3 regions of the uncultured Rossellomorea sp. genome follow, and region 1 is predicted to be linked to each of the others. Evidence: riboswitches for the same ligand, from Rfam matches in the RefSeq annotation. Region 1 holds a riboswitch; each other region holds the start of a gene.
The links. Region 1 has a riboswitch for cobalamin ahead of Q1B03_RS06700 (hypothetical protein). Riboswitches for the same ligand answer to the same signal wherever they lie in the genome.

Region 1 (7,175 bases):
TGACCCTTCGCACTTTGTACGATCTCCATTAAAGCGTGGGAATCAAGCTTACCTTCATGTGATAATGCGCCAAAGACGATGCCACGGCTTCCCATTTCAACCATTGTTCTAACTTGTTCCACCATGGTATGCAATTCATCAGACTGATACGAGAAAGATTTACTATGTAATCGGATCATAATCTGAACAGGAATTGAAACGGTCCTTAATACTTTTTCTATCACATGAAAATCAGGAGTTAATCCTCCCTCATGTATGGCAGACACCAATTCAAGTCGATCTGCTCCGGATGCTTCTGCAACTTTGGCATCTTCCTCATTCAAGACTATGACTTCCAGTTTGCTCATGTTGAATTCTCCTAACGTGATGATGTTACGTTAACTTTATCACAATGTTGAAGATTGTTGAACTTGTGATGAAAAGGATTTCCCCGCAAAAATATGTTGTTATTTAAAAAGACAATACTCATACGTTTGCATTACAAATCCTATAAAAAGTAACAATCTATCAGAAAAAGACAATGATTCCTCTTGCAAATCATTGTCTTCCCCATCTCCCATTCAATCTTATTCAGAAAATAAATCCGGATACACCGTTTTTGCTGTTAGCTCAACGGCTTCTCCAATACGTGGTCCTGGTCTTGACATAATGTCTGAATCCAAGAAATAGACTTGGCCATTTTGCACTGCATTTACATCTTTCCAGCTTTCCCGGGACTTGATTTCGGCTGTCGGCTCATCGACATAACCCACTGTCGTTAAAATCATATTAGGGTTCCGTTTAATGATTTCTTCTTCGCCTACTTTCACCCAGCCTTTTTGATCTACAAAAATATTCTCGACCCCTGCCGTTTCAAGTATTTCCTGCTGAAACGTTTCTGCTCCTGCTGTATAAATATCAGGGGAGGGACTGATTTCAAAATATACTTGTTCTTTTTCCTTTAGCGTGCTTACTTTTTCTTTCACATCTGAAATCTGTTGCTTGATGCCGTCTACCAATTCGTTCCCCTTCTTCTCTACTCCCATTACCGTTGCAATTTGTTCTATATCCCCATAAACATCTTCAAAGGTTTGGGCAGATTGAATGACAAATACGTTTAATCCCGCTTCCTCAAGCTGCTTCACTCCTGCATCATCTCCAGTGGTATAAGCAATGACAACTTCCGGCTTTAGTGCAATGACCTCTTCCGCATTGACTGTCATGGAATCCGACACTCTTTTAATCTCTTTCGCTTCCTCTGGATAGTTGTCGTATTCAGTTGCCCCGATTACCTTATCTCCTGCTCCTATGGCAAAGAGAATCTCTGTGTTACTCGGCTGTAAGGAAATAACGGTTTCCGGCACTTTCTCAAAGCTAATCTCTTCTCCCCTGTCATCGATGACAGAATAAGACTCATTATCAGACTTGACTTCCTTTGTGGATGTTACTTCTTCCCCATTGCTGCACCCTGCGAAAACAACCAGGATGAATGATAATAGTAAACTATTTAACCATGACTTTTTCATATTTCATCTTCCCCGCTTCTCTATATTTTGTCTTTATACGATTTACTCACAAAAGGAATTTCTTCAATCCCTTCACATTTATTCACATACACGGCCATCACAAACAGGACATTTGCCAGTAAATGAGCGTATTTAAATAGAATATTTTCCACTTTCATCTCAGTACTGACTTTATGTAAGGCACGGACGGACTTTTTTGCTTCACTGCGACAGGTATGAAGCGTACATGCGGCTGTACAGCCTTGAGGAAGGACAAAGGTTTGGATACGCTCCTCGACTTCCGACACATAACGATCGTACATTTGGCTCAATTTATTCAAGTCGTCTTCCTTGATGGCTGTCATTCCCCGGACCGAACCATTGAGGTGGTACGCCATCTCAGCTAAATATAGTAAATCGTCCTGAACTTTCGGTAAGTGCTCCGTCATTGATGACGCGAGTCCAATTTTAGTCGACAGTGAATCGGTCCGGATCTCAAAATCCACGGTTGAAACAGACTCACGCATATAGGGATAACATAAATAGCGGAAATCCTTTGCCATATGTAAGTTCCTCCTTTCTGAATGATGTTTGTGAAGCACCTATCGTATCTTCCGGGAGGTTTAAATAAACACAAAAAAACCAACCAAGAATATTGGCCGGCAGTTGTCATCCATATGAAAAAAGAGATGCTAAAAAGCCGCACCATACCCTTAACTTCCGAAGAGCATAATACGATGGAAAAAAGGCAGGTATCCTGGCTCGTGCGTCAGCCTACTCTAAGAACCTTCCCATCTGAATGATCAAATAGTGGTTTTCTTCTTATTTCGTCAGCACTTACAGTTGCGGAAACAGCTTCGGATTCACACCGAATTCCCTTTATGCTAAAGATCAGCACCTAATTTCTGCGTGGGTTTATTCACTTAAGGAACATTATACCACTTTATCCATATGAAAGATGATGAAGTTTTGCATAAAAAAACAAACATGTTGACGTACAAGCTTGAATATCTTTTGAGTATGTGAAGAAATGATAAGGAGGAAAAACATGAAGCGATTGATTGTTTTGCTATTATGCGTATTTTTGTTAAGTGCATGCGGAGACAAAAAACCTGCATCCCATGAATTATGTGGATACGGGGATATGATGGTGGTGAACAAGAAGGAATATGTGAAGGTCCCTGTGGAGAAGAAGTTGGTTCTGGATGAAAAGCTTGGATCTATTAAAGAAAAGATTGATAGTCAATATCACCCCGAGAATGATTTCTCGGCAAATATACTAAAAAAAGGGACACCCATCTATAGCGTGAAAGATCACAGCAATTATCTAATCGCCCAGACAGAGGATAATCGTTATATTTTATATGAGGAAATCAACTAAAAAGGAGGGCTGTAAGCAGATGTTTACAGCCCTCCTTTATTTAGTTCGTGGAATTCAAGGAAATCAACCGATACAGGATCGTCGTTTTCTCATCCATCCACTCCATCTTTTCGATACTGCCGTAACCACTCGGGTCACTGTGTTTCGTTTTTCTTACCTCTATCGGAATATGCATAGGGTAAAGGCGATATCCGTCCTTTTGCAGTACGAACAGATTCTCTTCTTTCCTCACTTCTTTTCCTTTTGTCACGATCATCGTGTTTAACTCTAAGCCCATGCCCATTTCGCTTGACCTCAATCCTTTTTGTATTTAATCATACACCACTGTCTTTTGATTTTTCATCCAGGTGCATAGCATGGAGACGATTTGTTGGTTCTTTCGTGGAGGGAAGTAATGTGTAAACTCTTTAAAGTATTGGGACGACACAGATTTATTCAGCTCATTCAGTCGTTTTTCTAATCTATATGCATGCTCAACTGAAACGTTCTGATCCTTTTCACCATGAATGATCAAAACGGGAGCTTTTAGGTTTTCTAACTCATATAGGGGCGTACGCCATTCATATCTTTCCGGAAATTTATTGGGACTTCCCCCTATGACTCTTTTCATCATTCTCCTGAGATCCTTCCGTTCGTCATATGTTAAGAACATATCCGAAACGCCTCCCCATGTAACAACAGAGGTAACGTCCCTGCGCTCCACGCCTGTCAGTAACGCCATTACTCCTCCACGGGAAAAGCCAAACACATGAATCCGGTTATGGACCACCCTGTGATAGTGTTTGAGCAATTCAACACCGGAAATGGCGTCTTCACGATCATCTCCAGCAAAATCTTCTTTTCCCTCTCCGCCAAGGTTTCCTCTGTAATAAGGAGCAAAAACAATGAATCCGTGAGAAGCAAATTGAGCGATTCTCGCCGGCCGGACCATTCCCACGCCTTTGATCCCCCCTCTCAGATAGAGGAACCCATCATACTTTCCACCTCCGACAGGTTCAGCCAATAAGCCTCTCACCCGGAGACCTCCGGATAGATAGGTAATTTCATATAGTTCCACATGTGGATTAGGTGAAGGAAACAATGTTTTCTTCACAATCGTTCCGTTTTTCATATTCTCTTCCTTTCAAAACGTGCATTGGGTATTCACACATTTTTTATACTCTACATAGACTATTTTAGCAAATCTCATCATCAACAGGAGATGCCGAGACGCAGCCTTCATGACCATCCTACCCTTCTTATATATAAGGATAAACAAGGCAAAGAAAGATGCACTCATCCCATTCTATCGTTACACCGGTTTCACAAAGCTTAAAGGAGGAATATTGAATGAAAAAATGGCTTAGAAGTAGCTTTGCCATGTTGCTCATCGTCATGTTAACACTCGGTTTGACAGCATGTGGAGAAAAAGAAGAAGTCGTACAAAAGGTTCGTGTAGCAGAGGTTACCCGCTCGATTTTCTATGCCCCTGAATATGTAGCCATCGAAAAAGGATTCTTCAAAGAGGAAGGGCTGGACATTGAATTGACCACTACGTGGGGTGGAGATAAAACGATGACCACCTTGCTATCGGGCGGTGCCGATATCGCTCTGGTCGGTTCAGAAACCTCCATCTACGTCCATGCACAAGGTTCGGATGATCCGGTCATTAATTTTGCTCAATTAACCCAAACCGACGGAACGTTTCTCGTCTCCCGTGAAAAAGTGGAAAACTTTGATTGGGATCAATTAAAAGATTCTACCTTCCTTGGCCAGCGTAAGGGCGGAATGCCGCAAATGGTAGGGGAATTTGTGCTGAAGCAGAACGGCATCGATCCTCAGAACGATTTAAACCTGATCCAAAACATTGATTTCGCTAATATTGCGAGCGCCTTTGCTTCGGGGACAGGGGACTACGTTCAGCTATTCGAACCAACGGCGTCCATTTTTGAACAGGAAGGAAAAGGGCATATCGTGGCTTCCTTTGGAACCGAATCAGGGCATGTTCCCTATACAACGTTCATGGCCAAAGACAGCTATATGAAAGACAACAAAGAAACGGTGGAAAAATTCACGAAAGCTCTATACAAAGCTCAAGCATGGGTGGAGGAAAACAGTGCAGCAGACATTGCTAAGGTGATTGAGCCCTATTTTGAAGACACAGAGCTTGCACTGATTGAAACAGTTGTCGATCGCTATAAATCACAAGGGTCCTTTGCGACCGATCCAATCCTTGACGAAGAAGAGTGGAACAATCTCCAAAACATCATGGATGAAGCAGGAGAGCTTCCGCAGTCCGTTGATCATGAAACGTTAGTGAATACTTCGATCGCTGAAAAAGCAGCAAAGTAGCAACAATCCTGGGGCTGACTTCACATGTCAGCCCTTCATTTACTTATAGAAAAAAGAAAATGGAGGCTGAAATACAGTGAACTTTCTATCGTTAGAATCGATCCATCATACCTACTTTTCACCCAAAACGGCCACCCATGCCCTCTCAGACATTACGCTTTCTGTAAAAGAAGGTGAGTTTGTCTCGTTTATCGGTCCGAGTGGATGCGGCAAAACCACTTTACTCTCCATTATTGCAGGACTCATCCAACCGACCGAAGGAACGATTTCATTATACAACCAACCTATCCGAAAAATGAAAAAGAAACTCGGCTACATGCTCCAACAGGATTATCTGTTTCCATGGAAAACCATCGAAGAAAATATATTTTTAGGTCTGACCATTATGGGGACCCTGACAGAAGAAAAGAGGAAGGAAGCACGTGATTTATTGACTGAGATGGGGTTAGAGGGTGTAGAAACGTCGTATCCGAGGGAACTGTCTGGAGGAATGCGACAAAGGGTAGCGCTGATTCGCACATTGATCACAGAACCTCAATTGCTCCTTTTGGATGAGCCTTTCTCTGCCCTCGATTATCAAACCAAATTGAAGCTTGAGGACCTGGTGTTTTCCACATTAAAGTCTTTTGGAAAAACAGCCATTCTTGTCACTCATGATATCGGGGAAGCCATCTCCATGAGTGACCGCATCATTCTATTCGGAGCAAAGCCAGGACGGATTCACACCACATTCGAGGTCCCGTCATCGTTAACAGGGTTAATGCCCTTTGAAGTCAGAAATCACGAAGAATTCCCGGGATTTTTCCAAACCATCTGGAAGGAGCTTGAAAAACTTGAATCACGAATCGATTAAACAAAAACACTTGGAATACATTCAATCATTGAAGAAAGAACAGCGATGGGTTTGGTTTTATCAAGCTCTTATTTTCCTTGTGTTCTTCTCTCTTTGGGAGCTCGCGAGCCGGAACAGCTGGGTAGATCCCCTCATTTTCAGCTCACCCTCGAAAATTTGGAAGCTGTTTCTCATAAAACTCGGAGACGGAAGCCTATTAGCCAACCTGTCTGTCACACTCGGTGAAACCATCATTGGATTCATTCTCGGCACCTTACTTGGAACCCTTTTAGCTGCTTTATTATGGTGGTCACCATTTCTTTCTAAAGTATTGGACCCTTATCTTGTCATCCTTAATGCCATGCCAAAAGTAGCCCTCGGTCCGATTTTAATTGTAGGGTTGGGACCCGGCTTCACATCCATCATCGCCATGGGTACCGTCATTTCCGTCATTATCACCACGATTGTTGTGTATACTTCCTTCAGGGAAGTAGATCCAAATTATTTAAAGGTCATGCAGACTTTCGGAGCAAAAAGAGGGCAAATGTTTAAAGAGGTCATTCTCCCTGCCTCATTCCCGACCATCATTTCGACACTGAAAGTAAACGTGGGCTTATCATGGGTCGGGGTCATCGTAGGAGAATTCCTTGTGTCCGCCAAGGGGCTTGGATATATGATCATCTATGGTTTCCAAGTCTTTAACTTTACCCTTGTCCTTCTATCCCTGCTTGTCATTGCCATATTCGCTACCATTATGTATAAGCTGGTTGAACAGCTCGAAAAGAAGTTGATCAAATCATAAGGTCGAGGTCCCTTATTCTCTTGAGAGCCAAGTCCACCACTTGATCTTTCATGATAAAACTAAAGGAAGGATCGTCATGGATATTGGAGAAATCACCGTTCCAAAGGACGGCTCCTTCTGTTTCCAGATAATCACCTTTGTTTATGAGCTCCTCAGCTTGAGCAAAGAAAATGGTTTTGATAAATGGTGAGTGATCATATACCTTATATTCCCCTATAAATAAAGGCCGGTTGATCACTCCCCCTGTCTCTTCATACGTTTCACGGACTGCAGCTTCTTCAAGGGTTTCTCCTTTTTCCCGCTTTCCCCCTGGAAACTCCAGACCTCTTTTTTTATGCCGTGTTA
Region 2 (7,857 bases), on a different contig from region 1:
AGAGGAATGTCGACCCCGTTGCTCAAAGGGGATTTGGCCAAGTGAGTAATGGCAATGGTCGTTACCCGATTCTTCTTCGCTACGTCCAACACTTCCAATAGATCTTTGTTCGATCCAGAATGAGAGATAAATACAATCACATCTTCTTCTGTTAATTGAGAAGCTGAGATAAGCTGCATATGAGAATCATTGTAAGCCGTAGTGGTCATCCCGGTTCTAAGGAACTTATGATGAGCATCCATGGCAACAAAGCCAGATCCACCCGTTCCGTAAAATTCAATTCTTCTGGCACTCAGCATCCCTTGAACGGCTTTCGTGAACATTCCCTCGTCCAGCATACGGGAAGAATCCTCAAGGGTCCTAATATTAGAACGGAACACTTTTTGGGCAATAACTCCTTCAGAGTCCTCCTCATTGATCGTTTCATGAATATCTTTAATTGGCGTTACAAGGTCAGAAGCCAGGGAAATTTTCATAGCCTGGTAGCCCTTAAAGCCTAATCGCTTACAGAATCGGAAGACTGTAGCGTCTGCAACCCCCAGGTCCTCTGCTACACCACTAATGGTAGAGTGGATAATTTTTTCAGGATTAGCAATAATAAAATCTGCAATCATCTTTTCTTTTTCACTGAATTGTGAGTAATGGGAACGGATTCGTGGCAAGCAATGCTGTACATTATCATCGGTATTCATGAATAACCTCCTTATACATTAGATACTGATGAAAATAATTTTAACCTAAATAACAAAATAAAAAAATATTATTTCATAAAAATCCACCACGGGAAATTTATTTCGTATTATAATATATACGGTGAAAATATATTTACTCGATTTGAAAGGAATGATCAATAGATGACAAAACAACAAATAGGGGTTGCCGGTGTTGGAGTGATGGGAAAGAGTTTGGCCTTAAACTTCGAAAGCAGAGGCTATTCAGTTTCTATATATGATGTATCTGATGAGAAGGTTAGAGAAGTCCTTGAAGAGCATACAGGGAAGAAAATGGTCGGAACTCACGATGTAAAAGAATTCGTCCAGTCATTAGAAACACCAAGAAAAATATTAATCATGGTTCCGGCCGGTAACATCACCGATAAAGCCATTGAATCTTTACTTCCTCACTTAGATGAAGGGGATATACTGATTGATGGAGGAAATACATACTTTGAAGACACGATTCGCCGAAATAAGGAGCTGGGTGAGAAAGGGATCAACTTCATTGGAGCAGGAGTTTCCGGCGGTGAAGAGGGGGCTTTATACGGTCCTGCTATTATGCCTAGCGGTCAGAAGGAAGCTTATGACTTAATCGAGCCTTTCTTAACAGCGATTGCTGCAAAGGTTAAAGGCGACGCGTGCAGTACATATATCGGTCCTGACGGATCTGGCCATTATGTGAAAATGGTCCATAATGGAATTGAGTACAGTGATATGCAGCTTATTTGTGAAGCGTATTATCTCATGAAAAATGTCTTAGGTTTAAATGCAACAGAGCTGCATGAGATATTCAAAGAATGGAACGCGGGGGAGCTGGACAGCTACCTGATTGAAATCACGGCGGATATCTTTACCAAGGTGGATGAAGAAACAGGAAAGCCCCTTGTTGAAGTGATCCTGGATACAGCAGGACAAAAAGGTACTGGGAAATGGACGAGTATTTCTGCACTGGAATTAGGTGTACCATTATCAATCATTACTGAGTCTGTGTTTGCCCGTTTCATCTCTGCCATGAAGGAAGAACGTGTGAAAGCAAGCAAGATTTTAAAAGGGCCGAAGAATAAAACGTTCTCCGGTAACAAAGAAGAGTTTATCGAAATGATTCGTAAAGCTCTCTATTTAAGCAAAATTTGTTCCTATGCACAAGGTTTCGCCCAGCTTCAATCTGCTTCGGATGAGTATAACTGGAACCTGAAGCCCGGCGAGATTTCCATGATTTTCAGAGGTGGATGCATCATTCGTGCAGGCTTCCTGGAAGAAATCAAGAAAGCCTATGATCGTGAACCGGGATTAACGAATTTACTTCTTGATCCATATTTCAAGGAAATCGTAGAAAACTATCAGGAGGAAGCGAGAGAAGTGGTGGCTACAGCCATTAAATTAGGTATCCCTGTACCAGGTCTAGCGAGTGCTTTAGCATATTATGACAGCTATCGCTCAGAGTCACTCCCTGCCAACCTCCTTCAAGCCCAACGTGATTATTTTGGAGCCCATACGTATCAGCGAGTGGATAAGGAAGGAACATTCCATACGGATTGGTTATCTAAATAAGAAGAGTGCCCTGTGGGAATCCCACAGGGCTTTTGATTAACGTATTATTCTTTGCTTGATGAGTCATCTTTCGTATGATGTTTATTTTTCTCGTCCCGCTGCTCTTTTTTTAAGTCATCGAGGGGAATTGGGTCCACATTCTGCTCACTTTCATGCTGATCAAGAATGCCGTCATGATCTTTATTGATTTGTTCTGGATTGTCATTGGCTCTCTTTGTCATTATCTTTCATCCTCCCTTAATGAGTCGTTGTTGTACAATACCCTTCTTGATGAGAGGAAAACATCGGGGAGGAATAGAACATAAGAAAGCCACCTATCTATACAGGTGGCTTTCTACAATGGTGCTTTAGATTTTTACATCGACTTTAGCATTTTTCTTTAAATCTTCTACGTGTTGAACAAGCTTTTCTTGTTTTTTCTGTTGTTCTAACTGAGTCTTGATCTGAGGTTTAACTTCTTCAAATTTTGGTGCATCCTTTGATTCACCCTGACCTTGCTGACTTGCGTACTGATCGTAAAACTTCTTCATTTCCTCTTCAGAGACTTCTTCTACTTTGATTTCTTTCTCAACGTAGTTTGTGTATTTGATGTTTTCAGCGATTTGAGTTTTTAACTCATCCATCGTGAATCCGGCTTTTTTCATTGCATCTTCAAACTTCTTTTCATCACCGTACTGCTTTTTAACTTCTTCCAGTTGTTTATTGATTTCATCTTCTGATGCCTTATATCCTTTTTCATCGGCTTGCTGCATAAGGAGTGTTTGTCCAACCAGACTATCAATAGTTTGTTCTTTTATCTTCTTTGCTGCCTCTTTACTTGTCGGGTCTTGACCCATTTGTTGATACTGCATTTGTGATTGAGTCAATACGTTGTTGAAATCTTCACCTTTAATTTTTTCATCGTTTACAATGGCAACGATCTTATCTTTTTCAACCTTTTGTTCATCCATTTTCTTCTGCATTTCTTCCATCTGCTTAGCTTGCTCCTCTTGAGCCTGTCCATCGCTTTTTTCTTCTGTCTTCGCTTTATCTTCAGCTTGTTTTTGGCTCTCCTCGTTCGAACCGCAAGCGGCTAGTCCAATCGTTAGTAATGCTAATAGTAAAGTCGTTAATAATTTTTTCATAATAGACTCCTTTCAGAACTAAGGTGTGATTTCGAAAAAAATCACTTAATGCGCATTTTAAATGAAAAAACCGTAAAAAGAAAGTATTTAAGCTGAAAAGTATTGATTGTAATAAGGTTGAAATACATTAAATTGCTTATATGGTCCCTCTTTCACTATTGTGTATGCGGTTACATTTGAACTGAAAGCTCCCGGGTAGAAATGAAATTGTAAGAGGATTTTCACATACATTAAAGCCGAACTAAAAAAAAGAGGCTGTTTAAATCGAGTTCATTCTCCATTTAAACAGCCAATAAAAAATATTGGGGACCAAAGAATACTGTCAAACAACCTTCTATTTGAATTATAGAGAGTGGGAACATTTTCTTCAACTAACATGTAGGAAGGTGTCGGCTGACTAGTGTCCATTTGAAGGTTGTATTCAATCTTCTCCTATTCTTTTCATGGAAAATAATAATTATAAGCATATTTCATAGGAAGGATTTATCCTTCCTTCTGTTCAACTTATTACAACTCTTGACTTTACGAGTGTAATAGAGTGATACTATTAAAAGATTTCAACTTCTAAACAAAGTGAATAGTTCCACTTGTAAATTCATTTTTAATCGTTTATGATGATACAGAACACAACATTTAGTGTTATGTTTGATGATTTTAACAATATATTGATTATAACCTGTGAATAGGGTGTCTGAATGGACTTAAAAGGGAATCCGGTGTGAATCCGGAGCTGTCCCCGCAACTGTAAGTGCTGACGAAATAAGGAACTGCCACTGTCTTATACGATGGGAAGGCCTTAGAGTAGGGTGAAGCATGAGTCAGGAGACCTGCCTTATTTATTCACGTGTTATCTTCTTCGGGAATTGGGAGGATAAAGCGAGGATTGTAATAGGCTTTAAGTCTATGTACATATCTCCGTATATATTAGGCCCATCCTTCTGAAGGATGGGCTTTTTTGAATCCTATCCACACTGTATAAATTGGGAGGAATATTTATGTCAATCGTATCACAAGAGCAGCGACTAATAGTGGAAGCAGAGGAGATTATAACAAGTCTCCACAGTCGTTTTCCACAGCTCCATTTTAAAGAATTCGATGAAAAGATTTTTATGTATGCTAACGGACAGTCTGTACTGAGTAAAGAAAAGCTTTATCATTTCATGATTCTCACTGCAGTTGAACGTATTTCTGCCCATGAACCCGATTGGACCTATGTGGCTGCAACACTTTATTTAAAAAACCTTTATCGTACAGTTGCTAATTCCAGGGGAATTGAAAAAGACAAGTTATACAGTTCCTTTAATAAATCAATTCACGAGTTGACTGATCGGAAATTATATACGTCAGCCCTGCTCGAATCTTATACAAAAGAAGATATAGACTTCCTGGCAACGATCATGGATTCATCTAAAGATCAATTGTTTACTTACATAGGGATCGTCACATTAACAGAGCGGTATTTAACAAAATCCCATGATGGAAAGATTCTTGAATTACCACAAGAGCGATTATTGATCATTGCCATGACTCTCTTTATGAACGAACCGCGTGATAAGCGGATGGCGCTCATTCAGGAAGCGTATTGGGCACTATCCAATTTGTATATGACGGTAGCCACCCCTACATTCGCCAATGCGGGGAAAAGTCATGGTCAGTTATCAAGTTGTTTTATTGATACGGTGGCAGATGATTTAAGGAGCATTTATGACAGCAATACAGATGTTTCCACATTAAGTAAAAACGGTGGAGGCCTGGGTATCTATTTAGGGAAAGTCCGAAGCAGAGGAAGTGATATTAAAGGCTTCAAGGGTGTAAGTTCAGGTGTTATTCCATGGATGAAGCAATTAAATAACACGGCCGTATCGGTTGATCAATTAGGCCAGCGTCAAGGAGCAATCGCTGTATATTTAGATGTATGGCATAAGGATATTTTTCCTTTTCTTGATACGCGATTAAATAATGGAGATGAAAGGCAGCGTACTCATGACCTCTTCACAGGTGTCAGCTTACCTGATTTATTTATGGAGCAAGTGGAGAAAAGAGGGGAATGGTATTTATTTGATCCTCATGAAGTGAAAATAGGCATGGGTTTTTCACTGGAAGATTACTATGACGAAAAGGATGGAGAAGGCTCGTTCAGGGATAAGTACTGGGAGTGTGTAGAAAACCCTGACCTTTCAAGGGAAGTGGTCCCAGCGATTGAAATTTTCAAGCGGATCATGATTTCCCAGCTTGAAACGGGAACACCCTATATGTTTTACCGAGATACAGTCAATCGGCTAAATGCCAATCAGCATAAGGGGATGATTTACTGCAGTAATTTATGTACGGAAATCGCCCAGAATATGAGTGCGACCATTATGGAAGAAGAGGTCATAAAGGACGGGAAAATCATTACCTATAAATCTCCGGGAGATTATGTCGTCTGTAATCTGGCATCTGTTTCTTTAGCTAAAACGGTAATGGATGATGAGCTGGAAAGAGTGGTGTCCATAGGAGTAAGATTACTGGATAATGTCATTGATATAAATAAACTTCCAGTCCTGCAAGCCCAACTGACAAACAGGCGCTATAGAGGGATTGGATTAGGAACCTTTGGGTGGCATCACCTTCTTGCTTTAAAAGGGTTGAAATGGGAGAGCGATGAAGCCGTTGATTATTGTGATTCCTTATACGAGGATGTTGCCTATTACACGATTAAAGCCAGTCATGAATTAGCAATAGAAAAAGGATCTTATCCATATTTCAGCGGTTCAGATTGGTCCACCGGAGAGTATTTTTCCAAAAAAGGATATTCAGGACCAAGGTGGAATGTACTCAGGGAGGAAGTTTCTACTAAAGGGATACGAAACGGATATTTAATGGCCGTCGCCCCTAATTCATCCACCTCGATCATAGCCGGATCCACAGCAAGTATAGATCCTTTGTTCAGATTAGAGTACTCAGAAGAAAAGAAAGATTATAAGATTCCTGTTACAGCCCCTGATTTATCACCTAAGACAACCTGGTATTACAAAACGGCCTATAACGTAGATCAGCACTGGAGTATTAAACAAAATGAGAAGAGACAGCGTCATATAGATCAGGGAATATCGTTTAACTTGTATGTGCGAAATGATATCAAGGCGATAGAGTTATTATCTCTTCATTTAGATGCATGGAAGTCAGGGTTGAAAACGACCTACTATGTGCGATCAACATCTGTTTCGAATTTTGAAGAATGTGAAAGCTGCCATAGCTAACCGGGAGGAAGATGATAACGTGAATGGATTGAAGAAGCGAATCTTAATAGATTCAGAGGCACCAAATAAATCAACAGGTATCGTAAATGGGAAAAGTTCGAATATATTGAACTGGGATGATGTCAGGTTCTCATGGGCATATCCGAAATATAAGAGAATGCTCGGGAATTTCTGGACACCTTTTGAAATCAATATGGCAAAGGATATTAAACAATTTCCGAATCTTTCATCGAGAGAGCAGGAGTCCTTTTTAAAAATCATCGGTTTACTGGCTCTACTTGATAGTGTGCAGACAGATTACGCCGGTAAAGTGGCAGACTATCTGACGGATTCCAGCTTAAATGCGCTGATGATCATTCTTGCACAGCAAGAGGTTGTACACAATCATTCCTATAGCTATGTATTATCGAGTATCGTGTCAAAAAAGAAACAGGATGAAGTGTTTGATTTCTGGAAGAACGATCCAATCTTAAAGAAGCGGAATGAATTTATTACGAATGGGTATAAGGGCTTCGTAGAATCTCCTACCATTGCGAATCTATTAAAATCGATCATTTATGATGTGATTCTAGAAGGTTTGTTCTTTTACTCCGGATTTGCCTTTTTCTATAATTTGGCCAGAAATCAAAAAATGGTGGCGACCTCTACGATGATTAATTACATCAATCGGGATGAACAGCTGCATGTTGGCTTATTTGAAAAAATATTTAAAGAAGTACTGAACGAGAACCCCTCTTATCATACGGAAGAGCTGCGCGACTTTGGACATGATGCTTTCAAACAGGCAGCTATCCTGGAAATAGAGTGGGGAAGGGAAATCATCGGATCTCACGTTGATGGGCTGTTAATGAGCGACCTTGAAGATTATATTAAGTTCATGGCGAATAAAAGAGCCAAACAGTTAGGCTTTGAAGAACCATTCCAAGGGTATAAATCGAATCCTCTAAAATGGATCATTGCTTATCAGGAAGTGGATAGAGGGAAGACCGATTTCTTTGAACAAAAATCAAGGCAATATACCAAGACATCAGATGCTAATGGGTTCGATGAACTATAAAGACAAGAAAGCGAGTCATCAAGACTCGCTTTTCTTATTATCTCTCTTCAATAAATGGCCCGTAGTCTCTTCTCTTGTGCTGAACGGCAACCCATTTGACGGTTGTGAACTCTTCGAGGGCCCATTCTCCGTTAAAGCGGCCAAGACCAGAATCCTTTTCTCCGCCA
Region 3 (7,857 bases), on a different contig from region 1:
GTCTTCCTTTACCTCTGTTTCTTCCTTTTCGTTCGTCACAGCGACTTCCTTGTCAGCTGTTTCAGAGATCGCTGGCTGATAAGGTCTTTCATGGGATCTATTTGCATATGACTTCAGTAATTCACCTACATCGATGCCAGTCATTTCGCGTAACGGTTCCTGCATATCAAGCATCGTTCTGGTGATGCTTTTCCCAAAGGAAGGAACTCCCTGGCCATTACCGGAATCAATGATTTTAACAGAGTCAATATTGTTAAGAGGCTGAGCAATTTTCTCTGCGAAAACAGGCAGCATTTCGATTAGTTTCTCGGTAATGATGACATCACCATGTTTCTCCATTGCTTCTGCCAGCAGTTTACGGGATTCGGCTTCCGCTTTACCTCGCTCTCTGATAACATCGGCTTCAGCAGAACCTTCTTCTCTGCGTATCTTGGCTTTCGCTTCCCCGTCAATTTCTGCCTTGCGAGCTTCCGCTTCCGCTTTACGAGTGGTTTCGTAGTATTCGGCGTCGGCTTTCGTTTTACGAACTTTTGATTCTTCTGCTTCAAGTTTAACGGCACGTTCACGTTCAAGGAATTGAAGGGTTAACTCTTCCTCTTTCACTTCCTTTGTAAGTTTGGCTTTTTCCAACTCATAGGACTGTTCGGATTTCGCTCTTGCCCGCTCTGTTTCTTCTTTGAAGGCTGCGTCTTTGATGTCCTTCTCTTTTTTCGATTGGGCAATGGTAATTTGACGCTTGTATTCTTCCTCTTTCGCTTCCTGATCGGTTTGGGCACGGTGAATACGGGTTTCACGCTCGGTGTTTGCTTCTGCAATTTCAGCTTGCTTGCGAACCTCGGCGATACGTGGACGACCAAGATTTTTTAAGTATCCATTTTCTTCGTCAGCATCTCTTATGTCCGTTAGCCCGAGTGACGTAATTTTGAAGCCCATAAGATCCAGCTGCTTCTGAGCAATTTCAGATACGTCAGCGTTAAACTTTTCACGGTTGCTGTTGATATCTTCAACCGTCATTTTAGAAAGAATCGCACGAAGATTACTTCCCAGTACCTCAATGATTTCATCTTCAATCTCTTTTTGGTCCTTACCTAGGAACTGCTCGGCATAGTTCGCAATTCCGTTTAATGTGTCTGCCACCTTCACCATGGCCACTGCGTCTGCAACGATTGGTACTCCGCCATTTGTGTAAACTCTCGGTGTCGATAATTTTAATTGGAAGGATGTAAGATTAACAGGTGTAGATGTTTGGAAACGTCTTAATCTGTACCCTCCACCCCTGATGATTTTCATGGAACGCCCTTCCTGGTCGGTGAAAATATTCGTTTCCTTTTCAGGATCCCCCAGTTTCGGTCCGGTAATGATCAGTGCCTGGTTGGATCTCGCTGTACGATAGCGGAACCTCATCCAGAAATAATACGCGATTCCTGCAATAGCTGCAATAACCAGAACAGGAATCAAGAACATGAAAAATCCGATAATACTTAATGATCCTAGCATTCTGACAACCCCTCTCAAACTTTTCTATAAATCAGTCGAGCAACTGATTCACTATTTTATAAAACTTCTAGCTACAATATTATCTACGGAAGGGTTGTAGAAAAGTTTCAATATTTAGGTAAATTTTCTAATTTTAATACAATAATTTCTACCAAATAAAGACCTTACTTCTCATTCCTGTGATAAAATAAAAGCGTTCACAATTTAAACATTGCTCATTGGTGAAGATGATCAGGTCATCTTCTTAAAAGGGAAGTTGGTGAAAGTCCAACGCGGTCCCGCCACTGTAAAGCTGAGATTTCGTATGGATCCACTGTTTCGAATCGAAATGGGAAGGAATATGAAATTGTTGACGCTGAGCCAGGAGACCTGCCAATTGAGAAGAACACAGAGTTCCTACGGGAGATAGGAGGGTGTTGCGCTATATGAGCCAAATGAGGAATCACAGGATTCTGGACGTCCGCTTGAAGTAGCCGCATCTTCTTTTCAAAGGGAGATGCTTTTTTTTATTTCAGAAATTAAACTGGGAGATGAGAAAATGGAACAAGCTTATTCGGTAGAACGTTCACGAACCATACAAACAAAATTGGTACTGCCACCGGACACCAATCATATGCAAACGATTTTTGGAGGGAAAGTCCTTTCCTATATTGATGAAATTGCGGCACTATCAGCAATGAAGCACTCCAGCTCAGTCGTCGTCACGGCATCGATTGACTCCGTCGACTTTTTGTCGTCTGCAACGGTCGGTGATGCGTTAAGTCTGGAAGCCTACGTTACGTCTACAGGTCGAACATCCATGGAAGTATATGTAAAGGTCTACTCTACGAATCTTGTAACGAGTGTCAAAACCCTGACGACTGAATCATTCCTGACGATGGTCGCCGTTGATGAAAATGGTAAGCCCAAGCCGGTACCAAAAGTCATTCCAAAGACGGAAGAAGAATCGAGGCTTTTCAATACGGCTCCTTTGCGAAAAGAGCATAGAAAAAATCGTGCGCTTATTTTGTGAAAAGTCCCTGATTGCTAACTCTCCTAATAAACAAGAACACTCAGAGCTTCTCTAGGCTTTGAGTGTTTATAAGGGCTAGTCTATTGATCCTAATTGGAATGAAAACGGGGTTGGTTTTAGAGCGGGAAGTCATCCAGGATTCCTTCTTCTGGTGAAAGAAGTACAGGATCAACTCTAGGAAGAAAAGAGAAAAACAGTATAGAGATGCGATTTGGATGTTATTGCCTTCAGACCTCCGTCTTGTTCTAAACCTATAGAATACCGAGAAAATATTTCCTATAATGGATAATAAAATAGTTCATTTGGGGTGTAGTATGATCGAAGGTAAATTAATTAAATTTCATCGTGAAGATTCGGGTTTGACTCAAGAGCAGCTTGCACAGGGGATCTGCTCTACCACACATCTAAGTAAAATCGAAAGAGGGATCACAGAGTATTCCAGTGAAATTACTGATTTACTGGCAAGGAAGCTTGGAATCAATATGGAAGTCGAACGTTCTCGGTATCATTCGTTACAGGCTAAATTATCTGAATGGAATGATGCAATTATTATGATTCGAACCAATGACATCCATCAACTTAAAGGTGAAATCGAAAAGGAACCTTTAAGGTTTCTATCTGACTTCATCATTCAATACAACCTTTTCCTGGCAAGATATTATTTATTTTTGAACAAGCATGGAAAAGCCAAGGAAATCCTGGGCATGTTCGAAAACAAAAACTATCCTCTATCCCCTTTCGAACAAAATTTATTACTTCATGTCAAAGGGATCTACTATCATTCAACAAGACAATTTAACACTTGCATAAATGTATTGAAACAGATTGACGATGAATATCCGAACTCCGAATATTATTTTCATTTGGCATTAGCCTATCATTCCATTCATTCAAACACCTTTGCCTATTATTATGGGCAAAGAGCCTTGCATTTTTTCCAAAAAACATTGAATATCCTTAGGGTCATCGATTCTGAAACGTTAATTTTAATTCAATTGAATGCCAAAGAACCCTTTGAAATGGAAGAAACCAAACAACAGTATGATAAGCTCCTCAGAGTCTGTGAATCCGTTAATTCCAAGGAAAGGGCACATAAAATCCATAACAATCTGGGATTCGAATATTTTAGGAGAAAACGATATTCTGAATCAAAAGATTCCTATGAAAAAGCATTAAAACTTATTAATGAAGACACGCCAGCGTCACATTATTTAGTCACACTCAGCGGATATATACTAGCTTGTCTGAAAGGGAATCTGCTTTCTTCCGAAGAACTCAATCAATTAGCGACAAAAGGACTAAAAAGGGCTACTCAGCATCAGGACCCCACCTACGTTTTCTTTGAAATATACTTACTTACCATAAAAGGAAATGAACAAGAACTATATGAGTATATTGAATATACAGCTCTCCCCCATTTCAACAAAACGGGGAGCAAGTTGATGTATCAGCATTATGAAAGACAACTATTTTTATATTATGTAAAAACCGGGCAAACAGAGAAAGGATTCAAACTTGCATCCAATAAAATGTCCAATGAAATAAGCTATTATGAATTAGAATAATGACACTTTTAATGATAAAAGGAGGTTTTCTTTTATCATTTTTTTATTCGGCTGATTTCTCGTTGATTGTTAGCCACTATATTTGTTTTGTTTTCTGAACAACCCCAACTCACCGCCATTATTTCGCAACTTTCCTCCTACCCCCTCCTAAAAAATCAGAAGATAAATGATTGTTAAACTCCAATCAGTAGTTAAATAGTCCCTAAACAAACCCCCATACAAACATGACAGATTTAAATTTACACTATTAATTGTAATAATTTTTAGAATTATCGAACTAACAACTAAAGAAAAGAGGTAGAGATGATGAATGGATCTTCCATCGCAAAGAAATCAGCTGTGATTGCATTATCCACTGGATTACTTTTATCCCCTGTATCGGGCTACTCCTCTCCAACAGCTACAGCTGCGGATTGGAAAGCAGAAACGATTTTATCTTCTTTGACAGAAGAGCAAAGACAAGCATTGCATCAACTGAAATTAAATAACGCAGAAGGTCTCCAAGGATTTCAACCGAATGAATTGGCATCCGGTGAAGAAATCTCCGTTATCGTCGAATTCCAATCCAAACCTGGGCATGTAGCCGTACTAGAAGCTGCAGTAAAAGGAAAAACAGTAAAGAAAGAAGACGCCAAAGCCCAAGTGGAGAAAGAACATAAGATGTTCAAAGAAGATGTTGCAAAACATCTATCTACTAGTCTTGTAAAAGGAAAAAAGATAGAGCCGAAAATCACCCAAACCTATAAAGAAGCATATAACGGTGTGGCGATGACCCTTCCGGCCAATCAAGTAGAACGCCTGCTAAACTCCAAAGCCGTCAAGGCTGTATTTAAAAACCAGACCTATACTGTCGATCCGGTTCAACAAGATCTTCCTAATGATGTAGACCGTGAAATCACAACATCTGTTGAAAGCATTCCTTATTTAAAAGTGGATGAATTACATAAGGAAGGAATCACAGGAGACGGAATCAAAGTCGGCGTGATCGACACAGGTGTTGACTACAACCACCCTGATTTAAAGGATGCCTACAAAGGCGGATATGATTTTGTTGACGACGATGCGGATCCAATGGAAGCAACGTATGAAGATTGGAAGAGTACGAGTGAACCAGAGTTCAGTTATACGGGAAATCCCTATTATACCTCTCATGGTACTCATGTATCCGGAACCATTGTAGGACAAAACGAGAATGATAGTGAAGTATCTGTAGAGGGAGTTGCTCCAGATGCTGACTTATATGTGTATCGTGTCCTTGGTCCTTACGGAAGTGGTTACACCGAAGACGTCCTTGCAGGAATTGAGAAATCGGTTCAAGATGGTATGGATGTCATCAACCTCTCATTGGGAGCAAGTGTCAATGACCCTTATTACCCTACAAGTACCGCCCTTAACTATGCTGTGTTAAATGGTGTGACGGCCGTTGTTTCAGCCGGGAATTCAGGACCAAATGACTTTACCCTTGGCTCTCCTGGAACAGCAGCTTTAGCTTTGACTGTCGGGGCGAGTGATGTCCCTGTTTCCCAAACCACTTTTACTGGTCAAACGACAGCTGGCTGGTCGACCGGTATTGTGAGTATGGCTAGGGGATTCGCTCACACATTCGATAGTCTGGAAGATCAATCACTAGAATTAGTAGATGTTGGCCTAGGGTATGAAGCAGACTATGCGAATAAAAATGTAGATGGTAAGATCGCTTTTGTTCAGCGAGGAAATTTTGCTCTGAATGACAAGGTGAAATTTGCCAAAGAACATGGAGCTAAAGCCGTGATCATGTACAACAATGCAGAAGGTCATGTAGGATATAACCTCGGAGAATCAGCCCATTATGTCCCGGCCTTCTCGATGACAAAGGCTGCCGGGGAAGAATTAAAAGCAACAATCGAAAGTGGCACATCAAGCTTCACGTTTACGAACTTAGAAGAAAGCTTTACAGAGGGTGACCAGTTAGCCGATTTCAGTTCAAGGGGTCCAGTCAACAAAAGCTTGGATATGAAACCTGAAGTGGTCGCTCCCGGGGTCAGCGTTCTATCGACTTTCCCTTCTTTTATGATCGATCCTGAGAACACGGATGACTATCAGTATGCTTACTCAAGACTTTCAGGAACCTCGATGGCTTCTCCATTCACAGCGGGGCTGGCAGCTTTACTTTTGGGAGAGAATCCGGATCTCGAGCCAGCTGATATTAAAACGATACTTATGAACTCATCTGATCCTTTGAAGGGAGATTACAGCGTATTTGAGGTTGGTGCAGGAAGAGTGGATCCGTATCAAGCCCTCCATAGCCAAACAACGATTCAAATAAACGATGAAACGTTGCTTCCTAATGGCGAAGAACTGATTGCAATCGATCATCCAACTGGGGGATTGAGCTTTGGAAATCAGGTAGTGGCCGAAGGAGATCACCTCCGCGTACAAAAAAGCTTTGAAATCACAAATAAAAGCGATCAAAAGAAAACCTTTGACATTACGTTTGAAGAAAATGTACAGGAAGGCACCCTTAGTCTCAAGGAAAATGGAGTTGAAGTGACTTCAGACAAGTCTATTAAAGTGAATGGTGGCAACAAAAAGACTTCAAATTTCTTCCTGACAATGCCTAAAACAGCTGCGAAAGGGATTTACGAGGGATACCTGGTCGTTACGAACCGTAATGATCAAACAGAAAGCTACCGCGTGCCATTTAGCGTAAAGAGATCGGAGGAAGGCTTTAATACACTTGAATTGTTATCCCCCACCTTTGCACCTTCTCACTATACTCACGGATATGATCCATTCCGCTATCCATGGGCACTGGTTGAATTCAACCTGAGTTCACCGATGGAAAGCATGGATATCATCCTTCAGGACGGGGAAACAGGTGAAGATTTAGGATTAATCGGTACACTCGATCTGCAGGGTGCCCTGCTGGATAACAACTACTTACTAAGAGCATTCCAGGGTGGCTATTTCGCATTTACCGGTGATAAGAAAAATCCCGTTTCAGAAGAAATGACCATCGCAAAACCTGGGCACTATAAGATCAAGTATGCGATGACAGATCCTAAAGGCAAAGTAAAAACAAAATCAGAGCATTTCTATATCGACATTGAAGGTCCTACATTCAAGAGTTCCCTGGATGGTGAGTCACCGTTCCTTGAATATAAGCGGGGTCAGGAAACGTACCCTTTTGAGATTGAAATTACAGATCCACTTATTGAAAAAATGCAAGCAGCAGGAATCGACACAGATCAATCCAAAAACTTTATGATTTATTATTGGAATTCACCTTTCCCTTCGTCACCTCTTTACATGGATGAAAACGGTAAGTTTGTCGAAGAAATTGCGATGAATGAGAATGTGAAAGCCCTTAACTTTAGAATGAAGGGCTATGATATGGCTGGGAATAATAGTACGATGAAAAACTATTTCTTTATTAAAGAAGGTACTCCGAACGCGTATCTGAAAACCGATGTCGATACCGTTACAACAGGTGAAACCGTAAAGGCAACCCTATTACTGGATAATGTTCAAGATGCAAAGGAAGCCACCTGGACATTTGAAGATCACTACGGAAAAAAACCAGAAGTGATTGATGCCAAGCTATCCGGGGAGTTTCTAGAAAAAGCTTCCCTGACACTTGAAGGAAATCAAATTAAAGTCACCTTCAATGAACCTGTTGAATCATTCGATCATAGTGCGATCGTTGAGGTGCACGTAAAACTTCAAGATGAAATCTTCACGAAAGAGGATGGGTTGGACCCGACGGTAACCGTTACAGATTCCAACAATGAAACAATGAATTTA

Region 2: it holds a riboswitch for cobalamin, as region 1 does, so the genes downstream of both, Q1B03_RS08540 (ribonucleoside-diphosphate reductase subunit alpha) here and Q1B03_RS06700 (hypothetical protein) in region 1, are expected to answer to the same signal.
Region 3: it holds a riboswitch for cobalamin, as region 1 does, so the genes downstream of both, Q1B03_RS18390 (acyl-CoA thioesterase) here and Q1B03_RS06700 (hypothetical protein) in region 1, are expected to answer to the same signal.

What each region holds. Positions count from the first base shown of each region.
Region 1 is NZ_CANKZT010000001.1:1,299,602-1,306,776, forward strand. It holds gene Q1B03_RS06690 (copper homeostasis protein CutC) at 1-347, opposite strand, end outside; gene Q1B03_RS06695 (ABC transporter substrate-binding protein) at 567-1,505, opposite strand; gene Q1B03_RS06700 (hypothetical protein) at 1,526-2,047, opposite strand; cobalamin riboswitch at 2,214-2,401, opposite strand; gene Q1B03_RS06705 (hypothetical protein) at 2,533-2,865, shown strand; gene Q1B03_RS06710 (DUF2584 domain-containing protein) at 2,906-3,148, opposite strand; gene Q1B03_RS06715 (S9 family peptidase) at 3,176-3,976, opposite strand; gene Q1B03_RS06720 (ABC transporter substrate-binding protein) at 4,195-5,196, shown strand; gene Q1B03_RS06725 (ABC transporter ATP-binding protein) at 5,273-6,049, shown strand; gene Q1B03_RS06730 (ABC transporter permease) at 6,030-6,830, shown strand; gene ytkD (RNA deprotection pyrophosphohydrolase) at 6,820-7,175, opposite strand, start outside.
Region 2 is NZ_CANKZT010000002.1:311,248-319,104, forward strand. It holds gene Q1B03_RS08520 (MurR/RpiR family transcriptional regulator) at 1-692, opposite strand, end outside; gene gndA (NADP-dependent phosphogluconate dehydrogenase) at 855-2,267, shown strand; gene Q1B03_RS08530 (hypothetical protein) at 2,312-2,488, opposite strand; gene Q1B03_RS08535 (SurA N-terminal domain-containing protein) at 2,615-3,391, opposite strand; cobalamin riboswitch at 4,060-4,241, shown strand; gene Q1B03_RS08540 (ribonucleoside-diphosphate reductase subunit alpha) at 4,387-6,633, shown strand; gene Q1B03_RS08545 (ribonucleotide-diphosphate reductase subunit beta) at 6,653-7,690, shown strand; gene Q1B03_RS08550 (aldehyde dehydrogenase family protein) at 7,728-7,857, opposite strand, start outside.
Region 3 is NZ_CANKZT010000006.1:125,058-132,914, reverse strand. It holds gene Q1B03_RS18395 (flotillin family protein) at 1-1,497, opposite strand, end outside; cobalamin riboswitch at 1,700-1,889, shown strand; gene Q1B03_RS18390 (acyl-CoA thioesterase) at 2,036-2,509, shown strand; gene Q1B03_RS18385 (helix-turn-helix domain-containing protein) at 2,824-4,074, shown strand; gene Q1B03_RS18380 (S8 family serine peptidase) at 4,378-7,857, shown strand, end outside.